One region of the Pseudomonas triclosanedens genome, then DNA from elsewhere that is predicted to be linked to it. Evidence: predicted binding sites of a transcription regulator. Region 1 holds the regulator's gene; each other region holds the start of a gene.
What was found. The regulator LexA, encoded in region 1, represses DNA repair genes until DNA is damaged. The targets are predictions, from matches to a motif close to CTGTNTNNNNANACAG.
Positions count from the first base shown of each region.

Region 1 (4,265 bases):
CTCGCCCATTCGATTGCGCCCTGGCTCGGACCCACAGAGCCAGAGGATACGAGACAGGATCCAGTCGCGCCTGGGAAATGCCTCGTGCAGCTCCGCGGACCAGACTTCGCCGGTCCAGCGCCGCCCCTTCAGTACCGCCCCCCGGGGCAGGCCATCCCCGATACGTGCGCGTACCTGATGCTCGCCACGCGGCGTGCAGCCAGAACCATTGCGCTCCCCGGCCCCTTTTGCAGCCGAGGATATCTGCAGGCGCAGCACCAGACGCCCTGCGGCAAAGCCGTAGAGCATCTGATCGGCAAGGGAAACATGCAGGAGATCGAGGTCAGCCATGACCGGCTACTTTAGCCGATCAAGCCAGTGCAGCCCAGCCTGGGTCAGACCTTGGCAGGCGCCGAAGCAGACGTCTTGGCCCGAGGCTTGGGCTGCGCGCCAGCCAGCGAAGGATCGCTGAGACCGCTGTCCGCGCGCATGCCAGCGGCGAGGAACGGCACCATCAGACGCATTACCTGCTCGATGGAAGTGTTCACGCCGAAATCGTTTTCGGCCATCGCTCGCAGCGCCTTGATACCGGACATACTGAACGCCGCGGCGCCAAGCATGAAATGCACGCGCCAGAACAGTTCAAGCGGCGGAAGACGCGGCGCTGCCTCGTTCACCAACAGCATGAAGCGGCGGAATACCTTTCCGTAGACCTCTTCGAGATACTTGCGCAAGTGCCCCTGGCTCTGACTGAACGCAAGGCCGAGCAAGCGCATGAAGATAGAAAGGTCATTGCCGCTGCGCGGCTTCACCGCCATCGCCTGGACGACCAGCAACTCGAGGAGTTCCTCAAGCGAGGCACGCGGCGAATCGGGCTTGGCCTGGCGACGATCCAGTTCCTTTTCGAGGCTGGCGCAGAACGGGCCGAGGAAGCGCGAAAAGACAGCCTGGATCAACGCCTTCTTCGAGCCGAAGTGATAATTCACCGCCGCGAGGTTCACCCCAGCCTTGCTGGTGATCAGACGCAACGAGGTCTCGGCGAAGCCCTTCTCCGCGAACAGCTGTTCCGCAGCATCCAGGATGCGTTCGACGGTTTCCGACTGGGCCATGGCTACTCCGCGCCTGACAAACACTTGTTTGAAACATACGTTTCAGCCTCGCGCATTGTCAAGCCGGAAGCGAAGAATTGTTTACAAAAACGTAGGCAATACGACGAACAGCCCACCTGAAAGCAAGACGCTTCCCAGAACGCAAAGGTTACATGGATGAATACCCGGCCAACAGCCACCAGAAATAAAGCATTGCCAGGCGGCCATCACTGTATATAATTCCAGTCACTGTATAAAAAGCCAGAGTATGGACATGCTGAAGCTGACGCCGCGCCAAGCCGAGATCCTCTCCTTCATCAAACGCTGCCTGGAAGACAACGGCTACCCGCCCACCCGCGCCGAAATCGCCCAGGAACTCGGCTTCAAATCGCCCAATGCCGCCGAGGAACATCTCAAGGCCCTTGCTCGCAAGGGCGCCATCGAAATGACCCCTGGCGCCTCGCGCGGCATCCGCATCCCCGGTTTCGAGCCCAAGGCTGCCGCAAACGATGACGAACTGCCGATCATCGGCCGTGTCGCCGCCGGCGCACCGATCCTTGCCGAACAGAACGTCGACGATACCTGCCGCATCAATCCCACCTTCTTCAATCCGCCGGCCAACTACCTGCTGCGCGTGCGCGGCCAGAGCATGAAGGATGTCGGCATCCTCGACGGCGACCTGCTGGCCGTGCACGTCACTCGCGAGGCCCGCAACGGCCAGATCGTGGTTGCGCGCCTGGGTGAGGAAGTAACCGTGAAGCGCTTCAAGCGCGAGGGCAGCAAGGTCTGGCTGATCGCCGAAAACCCGGAGTTCGCCCCCATCGAGGTCGATCTCAAGGAACAGGAACTGGTCATCGAAGGCTTGAGTGTCGGCGTGATCCGCCGCTGAACAGGAGGCACCCATGCAGTACCCGCAGCCATTGAACCTGCCGCAACTTCCGCTGTTCCAGGAGGCACTCTGGGCAAGCGGTACTGCTTCCCTGCTCCCGGAGCTGATGGATGAAGAGCCTGCTACCCCCGACAGCGCCTTCAGCGAGATTGTCCTTCGCGGCCTGCACGGCCAATGTCTGACACTTCTGGCACCGATGCTGCGTGAACTTAGCGAGGAAAGCGATTCCCGCTGGCTGACCTTGATCGCTCCGCCCTCCAGCCTTACGCCAGACTGGCTGCGCAAAGCCGGCCTGAATCGGGAGCGCATCCTGCTCCTGCCGGCCAAGGATCAAGCCGCCGCCCAGGCACTCGCCTGTGAAGCACTCCGGCTGGGCAACAGCCACACTGTCGTGAGCTGGTTGAATCTCAGCTCCCAGGCGCGCGCGCAGCTATCCCGCGCAGCCGTTACCGGTCAGGCGCAAAGTCTGAATATTCGTCTGGGGTAATGAAAGCTTCGTCGCGAATGCGGCGAAGCAGGGGCATGCGCTTAATGCAGGACGCGAGGGTCTTCGTCCATGCCGACATCACCGCCCTCGGCGAGACGACCTGCCATCTGCACACCCACGTTGAACATCGCTTTGGCGATCTCGATGTGCTGCCCCTGCAGGAAGCCTTTCGCGTCGGCGGAGAATTCCAGAGTCACCAATGCCTCTTCCTCGTCCGCGCGACGCAGCACAATACGCCCGTCAGGCAGCTCTACGATTTCCAGAAATGAGGTTGGCATAGCGAACGTTCTCCACAGCAGAACGCGTAGTGTAACAGCCACATCCGCTACACCCTAGCCCAACGTTCCCCTAGGCAGCCTGTTGGTCGGAATTATGAATCAGAGCTCGGTCAAAGACGCACGGAAACGCAGCACCAGTTCTTTCAAGGATTTACGCCAGGCTTCCAGCTCGTCATTGCCGAGCTCGACAGGCACTTCATCGCCTACATTGACCGTCTGGATCAGCGGCTGCGTCGGGTCTACCTTGGCCTTCTTCGGCTCGCTCGGCGGCTGGAACAGCGCGGCGTATGCAGCCAACAAACGGGCCAGCCAAGCCTCGGGAGACTGTGCGAGTTCGACCATTTCCGCGAGCTCCGGGCTCGGTGCCGCGGCCAGTACATCCGCATTGAGCAGCATGTCGACACGCGGCGCACCGGCCTGGGGCAACCGGTAGTAACCGGCAATTTCATGGGCTATGCCCAGCACCGCGCCATAGAGATGGAACAGTGCCGCTTCACGCTCGGCCTGAATGCGCGCCTGGGCATTCATCGCTCGCGTGCTCTCGGCGCTGCGCCAGGCCTCCAGGGCAAGGCCGGCGAAGAACAGCTTCTGGTTGGTACGGGTATAGAGTTCGTTCGCCATGACCAGGCCCTCCAGCAATCGACGTCGGCAGTATATGCGCGCCCGGCGTCAGCAGGGGCGCGCCGTCCATCAGCGCTGCTTGTCTTCTACTTTCCACTTGCCGCCGTCGAAAAACGCGCGCCATCCAGTAGGTTTGCCATCGACCTCAGACTGCACGTACTGCTCCTTGGTCTTGCGACTGAAGCGAATCACCGCCGGGCGACCTTCCGAGTCCTTCTGAGGCGCAGAAAGCAGGAAGTGATACTTCGGATCCAACTCGTCCTTGTGCGGCACCAGCTCACTGACCAACGGAGCACGAGTCTCGCGATTCTTCGGGAACTGGCTGGCGGCCAGGAACAGGCCGGACGCACCGTCACGCAGCACATACACGTCGTCCACCTTCTCGCACTTGAGCTCAGGCATGCGGATGGCGTCCATCTTCGGCGGAGCGGGCTCGCCGTTCTTCAGCAGCTTACGGGTATTCTTGCAGGTCGGGTTGGTGCAACCGAAGAACTTGCCGAAGCGGCCAGTCTTGAGCTGCATCTCACTGCCGCACTTGTCGCACTCCAGGCTTGGACCTTCGTAACCCTTGATACGGTACTGACCTTCTTCGATCTCGTAGCCGGCGCAATCCGGGTTATTGCCACAGATGTGCAGCTTGCGTTTATCGTCGACCAGGTAGGCGTCCATCGCTGTACTGCAGATCGGGCAACGATGCTTGCCGCGCAGCACCCGGGATTCGGATTCGCCTTCGTCATCCGCGGCGATTTCATCGCCTGGAATCAGGTTCACGGTCGCCTTGCAGCGCTCTTTCGGCGGCAGACTGTACCCCGAGCACCCGAGGAACACGCCGGTGGAGGCAGTACGGATCATCATCGGCCGACCGCATTCTCGGCACGGGATGTCAGTCAGGGTCGGCTGGTTGGCCCGCATGCCGTCGTTGG
Region 1 covers NZ_CP113432.1:4,221,829-4,226,093, forward strand. The annotation lists gene OU419_RS19580 (L,D-transpeptidase) at 1-330, opposite strand, end outside; gene OU419_RS19585 (TetR/AcrR family transcriptional regulator) at 375-1,088, opposite strand; gene lexA (transcriptional repressor LexA) at 1,342-1,956, shown strand; gene sulA (SOS-induced cell division inhibitor SulA) at 1,970-2,443, shown strand; gene OU419_RS19600 (hypothetical protein) at 2,485-2,721, opposite strand; gene OU419_RS19605 (DUF6586 family protein) at 2,821-3,342, opposite strand; gene topA (type I DNA topoisomerase) at 3,412-4,265, opposite strand, start outside.

Region 2 (4,265 bases), 1.0 Mb from region 1:
CCGCGCCCTGGTTGTCATCGGCAGTGGAGAACACCTGCGACTTCTTGGTCGGAATGGTGGTGTTCTTGTCGATCAGCGCAGTCATCACGCCGCCGAGGGTTTCGATACCCAGGGTCAGCGGAGTAACGTCCAGCAGCAGCACGTCCTTCACATCACCGGCCAGGACGGCGCCCTGAATGGCAGCACCCATCGCTACGGCTTCGTCCGGGTTTACGTCCTTGCGTGCTTCCTTGCCGAAGAACTCGGCAACAGTCTTCTGCACCAGCGGCATGCGGGTCTGGCCGCCCACCAAGATCACTTCGTCGATCTTCGAGACGTCCAGGCCTGCATCTTTCAGCGCAACGCGGCACGGCTCGATGGTGCGGGCAACCAGGTCCTCCACCAGGGACTCCAGCTTGGCGCGGGACACCTTCACGTTAAGGTGTTTCGGGCCGCTGGCGTCAGCGGTGACATACGGCAGGTTGACATCGGTCTGCTGGGTCGAGGACAGCTCGATCTTGGCCTTCTCGGCAGCTTCCTTCAGGCGCTGCATGGCCAGCGGGTCGCCCTTGAGGTCCATGCCGGACTCTTTCTTGAACTCCTCGACGAGGTAGTCGATCAGGCGCAGGTCGAAGTCTTCGCCCCCCAGGAAGGTGTCACCGTTGGTGGCCAGCACTTCGAACTGGTGCTCGCCATCGACTTCCGCAATCTCGATCACGGAAACGTCGAAGGTACCGCCACCCAGGTCGTAGACGATGATGGTGTGGTCACCCTTGGCCTTGTCCAGGCCATAGGCCAGCGCAGCAGCGGTCGGCTCGTTGATGATCCGCTTGACGTCGAGGCCGGCGATGCGACCGGCATCCTTGGTAGCCTGGCGCTGGCTGTCGTTGAAGTAGGCCGGAACGGTAATGACCGCTTCGGTGACCGGCTCGCCCAGATAATCCTCGGCGGTCTTCTTCATCTTCTTCAGGACTTCGGCGGAAACCTGCGGCGGAGCCATTTTCTGGCCCTTGGCCTCGACCCATGCGTCGCCGTTGTCAGCCTTGACGATGCTGTAGGGCACCATCTTGATGTCTTTCTGTACGACGTCTTCTTCGAAGCGACGGCCGATCAGGCGCTTGACCGCGTACAGGGTGTTCTTCGGGTTGGTGACGGCCTGGCGCTTCGCCGGCTGGCCAACCAGGATTTCGCCGTCATTGGCATAGCCGATGATCGACGGGGTGGTACGAGCGCCTTCGGCGTTCTCGATGACCTTGACGTTACCATTCTCCAGGATGGACACACAGGAGTTGGTGGTCCCCAGGTCAATACCAATGATTTTGCCCATATTCACTCTCCAGAAATTAGATTCCGCGCTAACCCTGCTGCGGGTCTTCTGCTCGGTTGATTACCCAGATGGGGACCGGGTGGTGGATTTCAAGCCTTCTCGTCGATCGAGGGCGGAGTTTGTTCGGGTGCCTTGCTGACCACGACCATCGCCGGACGCAACAGGCGGCCATTGAGCAGATACCCCTTCTGGAACACCTTGACTACGCTGCCAGGCTCCAGGTGCACGCACTCCTCCATCGCCATCGCCTGGTGATGCTCGGGGTTGAACGGCTCGCCGTGCGGGTCGACCGGCTCCAGGTTGTAGCGCTTGAGGGTATCGTGGAACATCTTGAGGGTCAGCTCGATCCCTTCACGCATCGGCTTGATCGCCTCGTCGTCCGGGCTCGACATCTCCAGCGCGCGCTCGAGGGTATCGACAATCGGCAGCAGGTCGCCGGAGAACTTCTCCAGAGCGAACTTGTGTGCCTTCTCCACATCCTGCTCGGCACGGCGGCGGACGTTCTGCAATTCAGCGACAGCACGCAGGCTCTGATCCTTCGCCGCGGCAACCTGTTCTTCCAGCTCCAGCACGCGGGCGTTCAGGTCCTCGGCAGCGCCGGTATCCGGCTGCTCGTTGAACTGGGAATCCTGAGTCTGTTGTTCGTCAGACATGCCTCTCTCCTAAAAAGAAAATAAGCCTTTGAAAACAAAGCGAACCCCAAGGTCCGCGGCTCTGCCGTCTATATGGGGCGCGATTCGGCTTCTTCAAGGGCAGGAGAGAGAATTGCCAGCGGTAAAAAATACTGTATAAATAACCAGACAACTCTCTGGAGCCGCCACCCATGCTGGTTCACCTGTCCGTGCACAACTACGCCATCGTCGAGCACCTCGATCTCGAGCTCGCCGCCGGCATGACCGTGATCACCGGCGAAACCGGCGCCGGCAAGTCGATCATGCTCGACGCCCTCGGCCTGGCCCTGGGCGACCGCGCCGACAGCGGCGTGGTGCGCCCCGGCGCCGACAAGGCAGACATTCTCGCGAGCTTCGATGTCAGCGCCATTGCCGAAGCCCGCGACTGGCTCGCCGAACGCGACCTGGAACAGGACGGCCCCTGCATCCTGCGGCGAGTCATCACCGCCGAAGGCCGCTCCCGCGCCTACATCAACGGCACGCCCTGCCCATTGGGCGACCTCAAGCACCTGGGCGAGCTGCTCATCGACATCCATAGCCAGCACGAGCACCAGTCGTTGCTGAAGGCCGACACGCACCGCCGCCTGCTCGACGAATACGCAGGCAGCCAGGACCTGGCACGCCAGGTGCAACTGGCAGCGCAGCGCTGGAAGCAGACCCGCCAGGAACTGGATCGCCTGTCGCGCAGCGGCGACGAACAGCGCGCCCGCCACCAATTGCTCAGCTACCAACTGGAAGAACTGGAAAACCTCGGTTTGGGCGAGAATGAACTGGAGCAGCTCGAAGCCGAACACAAGACCCAGAGCAATGCCGGCAACCTGATCGCCGCCTGCCGCCAAGTGGTCGAGTTGTGCAGCGAGAGCGATGCCGGCAACGTCCTGTCCGCCCTCACCTCCAGCCTCAACCGGCTTACCGCCTTCCAGAGCCAGCCAGCCGCTCTGAACGAAGCCGTGAACCTGCTTTCAAGCGCACAGATCCAGGTGGAAGAAGCCATTGGCGAGCTGAATCGCTTCGTCGATCACTTCGACGCCGACCCCATGCGCCTGCAGCAGCTCGAAGAACGCATGGACGCGATCTACAGCCTGGCCCGCAAGCACCGGGTGCAGCCCCACGAACTGCAGGACCTGCAACAGCGCCTGCTGGACGAGCTCGAAGCGCTCAATGCAGACGACGAAGCCATTGAGAGGCTGGGCGATGAACTCGCCGCCTACTCCCGCCACTACCAGGAAAAGGCCGCGGAACTCAGCCAGATGCGCCAGTCAGCCGCCCCGCAACTTGCAAAGGCCGTGGAAGTCGAAATGCAGCGCCTGGGCATGCCGGGCGGGCGCTTCTCCATCGAACTGCGCAGCGTGCCGCAAGAAGAGCCGAACATGAACGGCCTGGAGCTGCTGGAGTTCCTGGTCAGCGCCAACCCGGGCCAACCGCTGAAAGGTCTGGCGAAGGTCGCCTCGGGCGGCGAGCTGTCCCGCATAAGCCTGGCGATCCAGGTAATCACCGCACAGACCTCGCGCACGCCCACCCTGGTATTCGACGAAGTGGACGTCGGCATCGGCGGCCCCACCGCCGAGGTGGTCGGCCAATTGCTGCGCCGCCTGGGCGAGCGCGGCCAGGTCCTTACCGTCACGCACCTGCCACAGGTCGCCGCACAGGGGCACCAGCATCTCTTTGTACACAAGGACCGCGGCAGCAGCGAGACCCGCACGGCGGTGGCCAACCTGAAGAAAGCCGAGCGCGTCGAAGAGATCGCGCGAATGCTGGGCGGGGTCGACCTGACCAAGGAGTCCCTGGCCCACGCGCGCAAGATGGTCGACTCGGCCGTGCAGGACTGATGCCTGCCACGGCATAGCCGGTAACGAAAACGGCGACCCCAGGGTCGCCGTTTTCATTGCTGCGTACGCTTATTTTTTCTTGCGCACGTACAGCACCAGATTGTGATCGACCAGCTCGAAGCCACGCTCCTTGACGATTTCCTTCTGGCGCTTCTCGATCTCGGAGTCCATGAACTCAATGACCTCGCCGGTATCGACGCAGACCATGTGATCGTGGTGGCCGCTGTCGGCCAGCTCGAACACCGCGTGGCCACCGTCGAAGTTGTGACGAACCACCAGGCCCGCGGCCTCGAACTGGGTCAGCACGCGATATACGGTTGCCAGGCCTACGTCCTCGCCAGCCTCCATCAGCGCTTTATAGACATCCTCCGCGCTCATGTGGCGCTGCTCGGCGGAATCGAGCATCTGGAGGATCTTGACGCGCGGCAGCGTGACCTTCAGTCCGGCTTTGCGCAGTTC
Region 2 covers NZ_CP113432.1:5,246,156-5,250,420, forward strand. The annotation lists gene dnaK (molecular chaperone DnaK) at 1-1,306, opposite strand, end outside; gene grpE (nucleotide exchange factor GrpE) at 1,396-1,959, opposite strand; gene recN (DNA repair protein RecN) at 2,130-3,806, shown strand; gene fur (ferric iron uptake transcriptional regulator) at 3,876-4,265, opposite strand, start outside.
Region 2: a site for LexA is predicted at 2,091-2,106, ahead of recN (DNA repair protein RecN). Genes of this name have one in related genera too.

Region 3 (4,265 bases), 1.4 Mb from region 1:
AAGGCAAGTTCACCTTCCTGCATGGCACCTCGGCCAAGGACATCGTCGCCTTCCTCGGAGCGGCGGTCACCATGATGTTCGGTTCGATTCCCCAGCAGGATGTCTATGCCCGCGTGATGTCGGCCAAGACCGAGAAGATCGCCTCCCGCGCCACCATGACCGGCGCCAGCTGCTACCTCGTGTTCTGCATGCTGCCAATCTTCCTGATCTACGCCGCGCAGATGATCGACCCGGTGATGGTCAAGCACTGGCTGGCCGAAGACTCCCAGCAGATCCTGCCGCACCTGATCATGGAGCGGACCCCGCTGTTCGCCCAGATCATGTTCTTCGGCGCCCTGCTCTCCGCCATCATGTCGTCCGCTTCCGGCGCCCTGCTGGCCCCGTCGGTGACCCTGACCGAGAACATCGTCAAGCACTTCCTGCCGAACATGACCGACCGCCAGGCGCTACTGGCCATGCGTTGCAGCGTACTGGCAATGACCGTCGCCACCTGCGTGTTCGCGCTGTTCTCCAACGCCAGCATCTACGAGATGGTCGGCAACGCGTACAAAGTGACCCTGGTAGCCGCCGTGGTACCGCTGTTCTTCGGTCTGTTCTGGAAGCGCGCCACCACCCAGGGCGCCCTGACCGCCATCGCCTGTGGCCTGATCGGTTGGGTATCGCTGGAACTGGGTCACCAGGAAGGCGACTTCTGGCCGCCGCAACTGGTCGGCCTGATCTTCAGCGCCATCGGCATGATCATCGGTTCGCTGGCTCCGCAATTCAGCGCACATCGTGGCGAAAGCGTGGCGGACATGACTGCCGCCGCCAACTGATCGCACGACAGGTAAAGAAGAAGCCCCGCCAAGCGCGGGGCTTTTTTGTGGACGGAGCATTCCTCGCAGCCCGTTGCGCCATCGCGCGCCGCTCCCCTGGGCGGTTTCGCGGGCAAAGTCCCCTCCTGCGAAACCGGCAACGCCAAGACCAGCCTGTAGAAACCGGCATGGCCACGCCGGAACGAACCGCCGACAGACCAACTGTCATTGACGACACAAATCCACCGGATAAACTGTATATCCATACAGTTGATTCCGAGTAACCCCATGCACCCTCCCGCCATCCATCTGCCCCGGTCCTCCGGCCGGACGCATGGCCGTCGCCGCTCGCCGGCCGGGAGGCCGTGATGGGCAGCGTGGTCGCGCTCGATACCCTGCTTCACCAGCGCCAGGTCTGGAAGGGCCAGCCCCAGGGCTTGCCGCCAAGCCTGCAACCTACCGGCCACGCATGGCTGGACCAGGCCCTGCCCAGCGGTGGCTGGCCGGAAGCGGCGCTCAGCGAAATACTCCCCGCAGCCGAAGGCATCGGCGAACTGCAACTGGTATGGCCGACCCTGGCGCGGCTCGGCGCCGCCGGCGAGCGCATCGTGCTGGTGGCCCCGCCCCATGTGCCCTACCCGGCGGCCTGGCAGGCCGCCGGAGTCGATCTCGACCAATTGACCATCGTGCAGGCCACCGGCCGGGATGCACTCTGGGCCACCGAACAGTGCCTGCGCTCGGGCAGTTGCGGCGCAGTGCTGTGCTGGCCGCAGCAGGCCGACGACCGCGCTCTGCGCCGCCTGCAGGTAGCGGCCGAGACCGGGCAGACCCTGGCCTTCGCCTACCGTCCGCAGCGCGAGGCCCTCAACCCCTCGCCTGCCGCCCTGCGCCTGGCGTTGGACGCAAAGCCCGCGCAACTGCGCGTGCTCAAGTGCCGTGGCGGCCTGGCGCCGGCGCGCCCGATCCCGCTGCCCTGGCACTGAGGCCGGCATGCTCTGGGCCTGCATTCTCCTGCCGCAATTGGCGATGGATGGCGCACTGCGCAATCGCCCCGAACCGGACGCCGCCCTGGCGCTGCTCGCCGGGCCAGCACAACGCCGCGTGCTGCAAGCGGTGAACCCGGCCGCACGGGCTCTCGGGCTCAAGCCCGGCCAGTCGCTCGCCGCCGCCCAGGCCCTGAGCCGCGACTTCGCCACCGCCGAGCATGACCTGCGCGACGTGGAGCGCTGGCAGAACCTGCTGGCGGCCTGGGCCTATGGCTTCAGTTCGCAAGTCAGCCAGCACTATCCGCGCGCGCTGCTGCTGGAAGTGCAGTCCAGCCTGCAACTGTTCGGCCCCTGGCCGCATTTCGAGGCACGTCTGCGCAAGGAACTGAGCGCCCTGGGCTTCCGCCACCGCATCACCGCTGCGCCCAATCCCGCTGCCGCGCGCATCCTGGCCAATGCCTACGATGGCCTGGCGGTCCACGACGACGAACAACTGCGCCGGTACCTCGGGCAGATGCCGCTGGAGCGCCTCGGCCTGGCGCGCGAAGCCGCCACCGCCCTTACGCGCATGGGCCTGCGCAGCCTGAGGCAACTGCTCGCCCTGCCGCGCGAGAGCCTGGCCCGGCGTTTCCCGCCGCAGGTGCTGCGCCAGGTGGATACCCTGCTCGGACAACGTCCCCTGGCCCTGGAGTTCTATCGGCCGCCGGACCGCTTCGAGTCGCGCATCGAGTTGAACTTCGACGTGGAGTCCACCCAGGCCCTGCTGTTTCCCCTGCGCCGACTCACCGCCGACCTCGCCGCCTTCCTCGCCGGGCGCGACAGTGGCGTGCAGCGCTTCAGCCTGTACCTGGAACACCACGAAGGCAGCGACACGCAGATGCCGGTCGGCCTTCTCAGCGCCGAGCGCGAGGCGGCGATGCTCTTCGAGCTGACCCGTGGCCGGCTGGAGCAACTGCAATTGCGCGCACCGGTACACAGCGTGCGCCTGCTGGCCGACGACCTTCCCCCCTTCGTGCCGCAGCACCGCGAGCTGTTCGACGACCGCCCGCAGCAATCGCTACCCTGGGAGCAATTGCGCGAGCGCCTGCGCGCACGGCTGGGCGACGACGCCGTGCACGGCCTGGGCGGGCTCGCCGAGCATCGCCCGGAGCGCGCCTGGCAAAACCACACCGCCCCACGCCAGCCCATCGTCCAGGCCCCACGGCCTGGCTGGCTGCTGGCCGAACCCCAGCCGCTGCGCGAGTTCGCCCCGACCCTGCTGGCCGGGCCGGAACGTATCGAGTCCGGCTGGTGGGACGGCGAGGACATCCGCCGCGATTACTACCTGGTGCGCACCCGCAGCGGGCAACGCGCCTGGATTTTCCGCCAGGTCGGCGACGAAGGGCCGCTGCTGCTGCACGGCTGGTTCGCATGAGCGCGCCGGTTGAAGGCAGCGGCTACGCCGAGCTGCACTGCCTGTCCAACTTCAGCTTCCAGCGCGGTGCTTCCAGCGCCGCCGAGCTTTTCGAGCGGGCGAAAAGGCTCGGCTACCGCGCCCTGGCGATCACCGACGAATGCAGCCTGGCCGGCATCGTCCGCGCCTGGCAGGCCTCGAAGCAACATGAAGTCCCGCTGATAGTCGGCAGCGAACTGCGCATCGAGCAAGGCCCGAAGCTGGTGTTGCTGGCCGAGAACCTCGCCGGCTACGAGAACCTCTGCCGCCTGCTCACCCACGCCCGACGCCGCGCCGAGAAAGGCAGCTACCGCCTGGTACACACGGATTTCGACGGCACCCTCGACCACCTGCTGGCAATCTGGCTGCCCCAGGATGGGCAGGACGACGATGGCCTCTGGCTGCGCCAACGCTTTCCCGGACGCCTGTGGCTGGGCGTCGAACTGCACAAGGGGCCGGACGATGCCACCAGGCTGCGCCACCTGCAGGAACAGGCCGCGCGCCTGGATATCCCCGCCGTCGCCTGTGGCGACGTGCACATGCACGCCCGTGGCCGCCGCGCGCTGCAAGACTGCATGACCGCCATTCGCCATCACCTGCCAGTGCACCTGGCCGGGCAGCACCTCTACCCCAACGGTGAGCGCCACCTGCGCCCACTGGAGGCGCTGGCGTCGATCTATCCAGCCGAGCTGCTGGCCGAAACCTTGCGCATCGCCAAGCGCTGCAGTTTCGATTTGAAGAGGGATCTGAAATACCAGTACCCCCATGAACTGGTTCCCGAAGGCCATACGCCCACCACCTGGCTGCGCGCAAAGACCGAGGAGGGCATTCTTCGCCGCTGGAAAGACGGCGCCGACGCCACAGTCCGCAAGCGCGTCGAAGAGGAGCTCGCGCTGATCGCCGAGCTGAAATACGACAGTTATTTCCTCACCGTCCACGACATCGTCGCCTTCGCCCGCAGCAGGAGCATCCTCTGCCAGGGACGCGGCTCGGCGGCCAACTCGGTGGTCTGCTTCGCCCTCGGCATCACCGAGCTGGCCCCGTCCCGGGTCA
Region 3 covers NZ_CP113432.1:2,789,688-2,793,952, reverse strand. The annotation lists gene OU419_RS13045 (sodium:solute symporter family protein) at 1-815, shown strand, start outside; gene imuA (translesion DNA synthesis-associated protein ImuA) at 1,163-1,777, shown strand; gene OU419_RS13035 (Y-family DNA polymerase) at 1,785-3,194, shown strand; gene OU419_RS13030 (error-prone DNA polymerase) at 3,191-4,265, shown strand, end outside.
Region 3: a site for LexA is predicted at 1,049-1,064, ahead of imuA (translesion DNA synthesis-associated protein ImuA). Genes of this name have one in related genera too.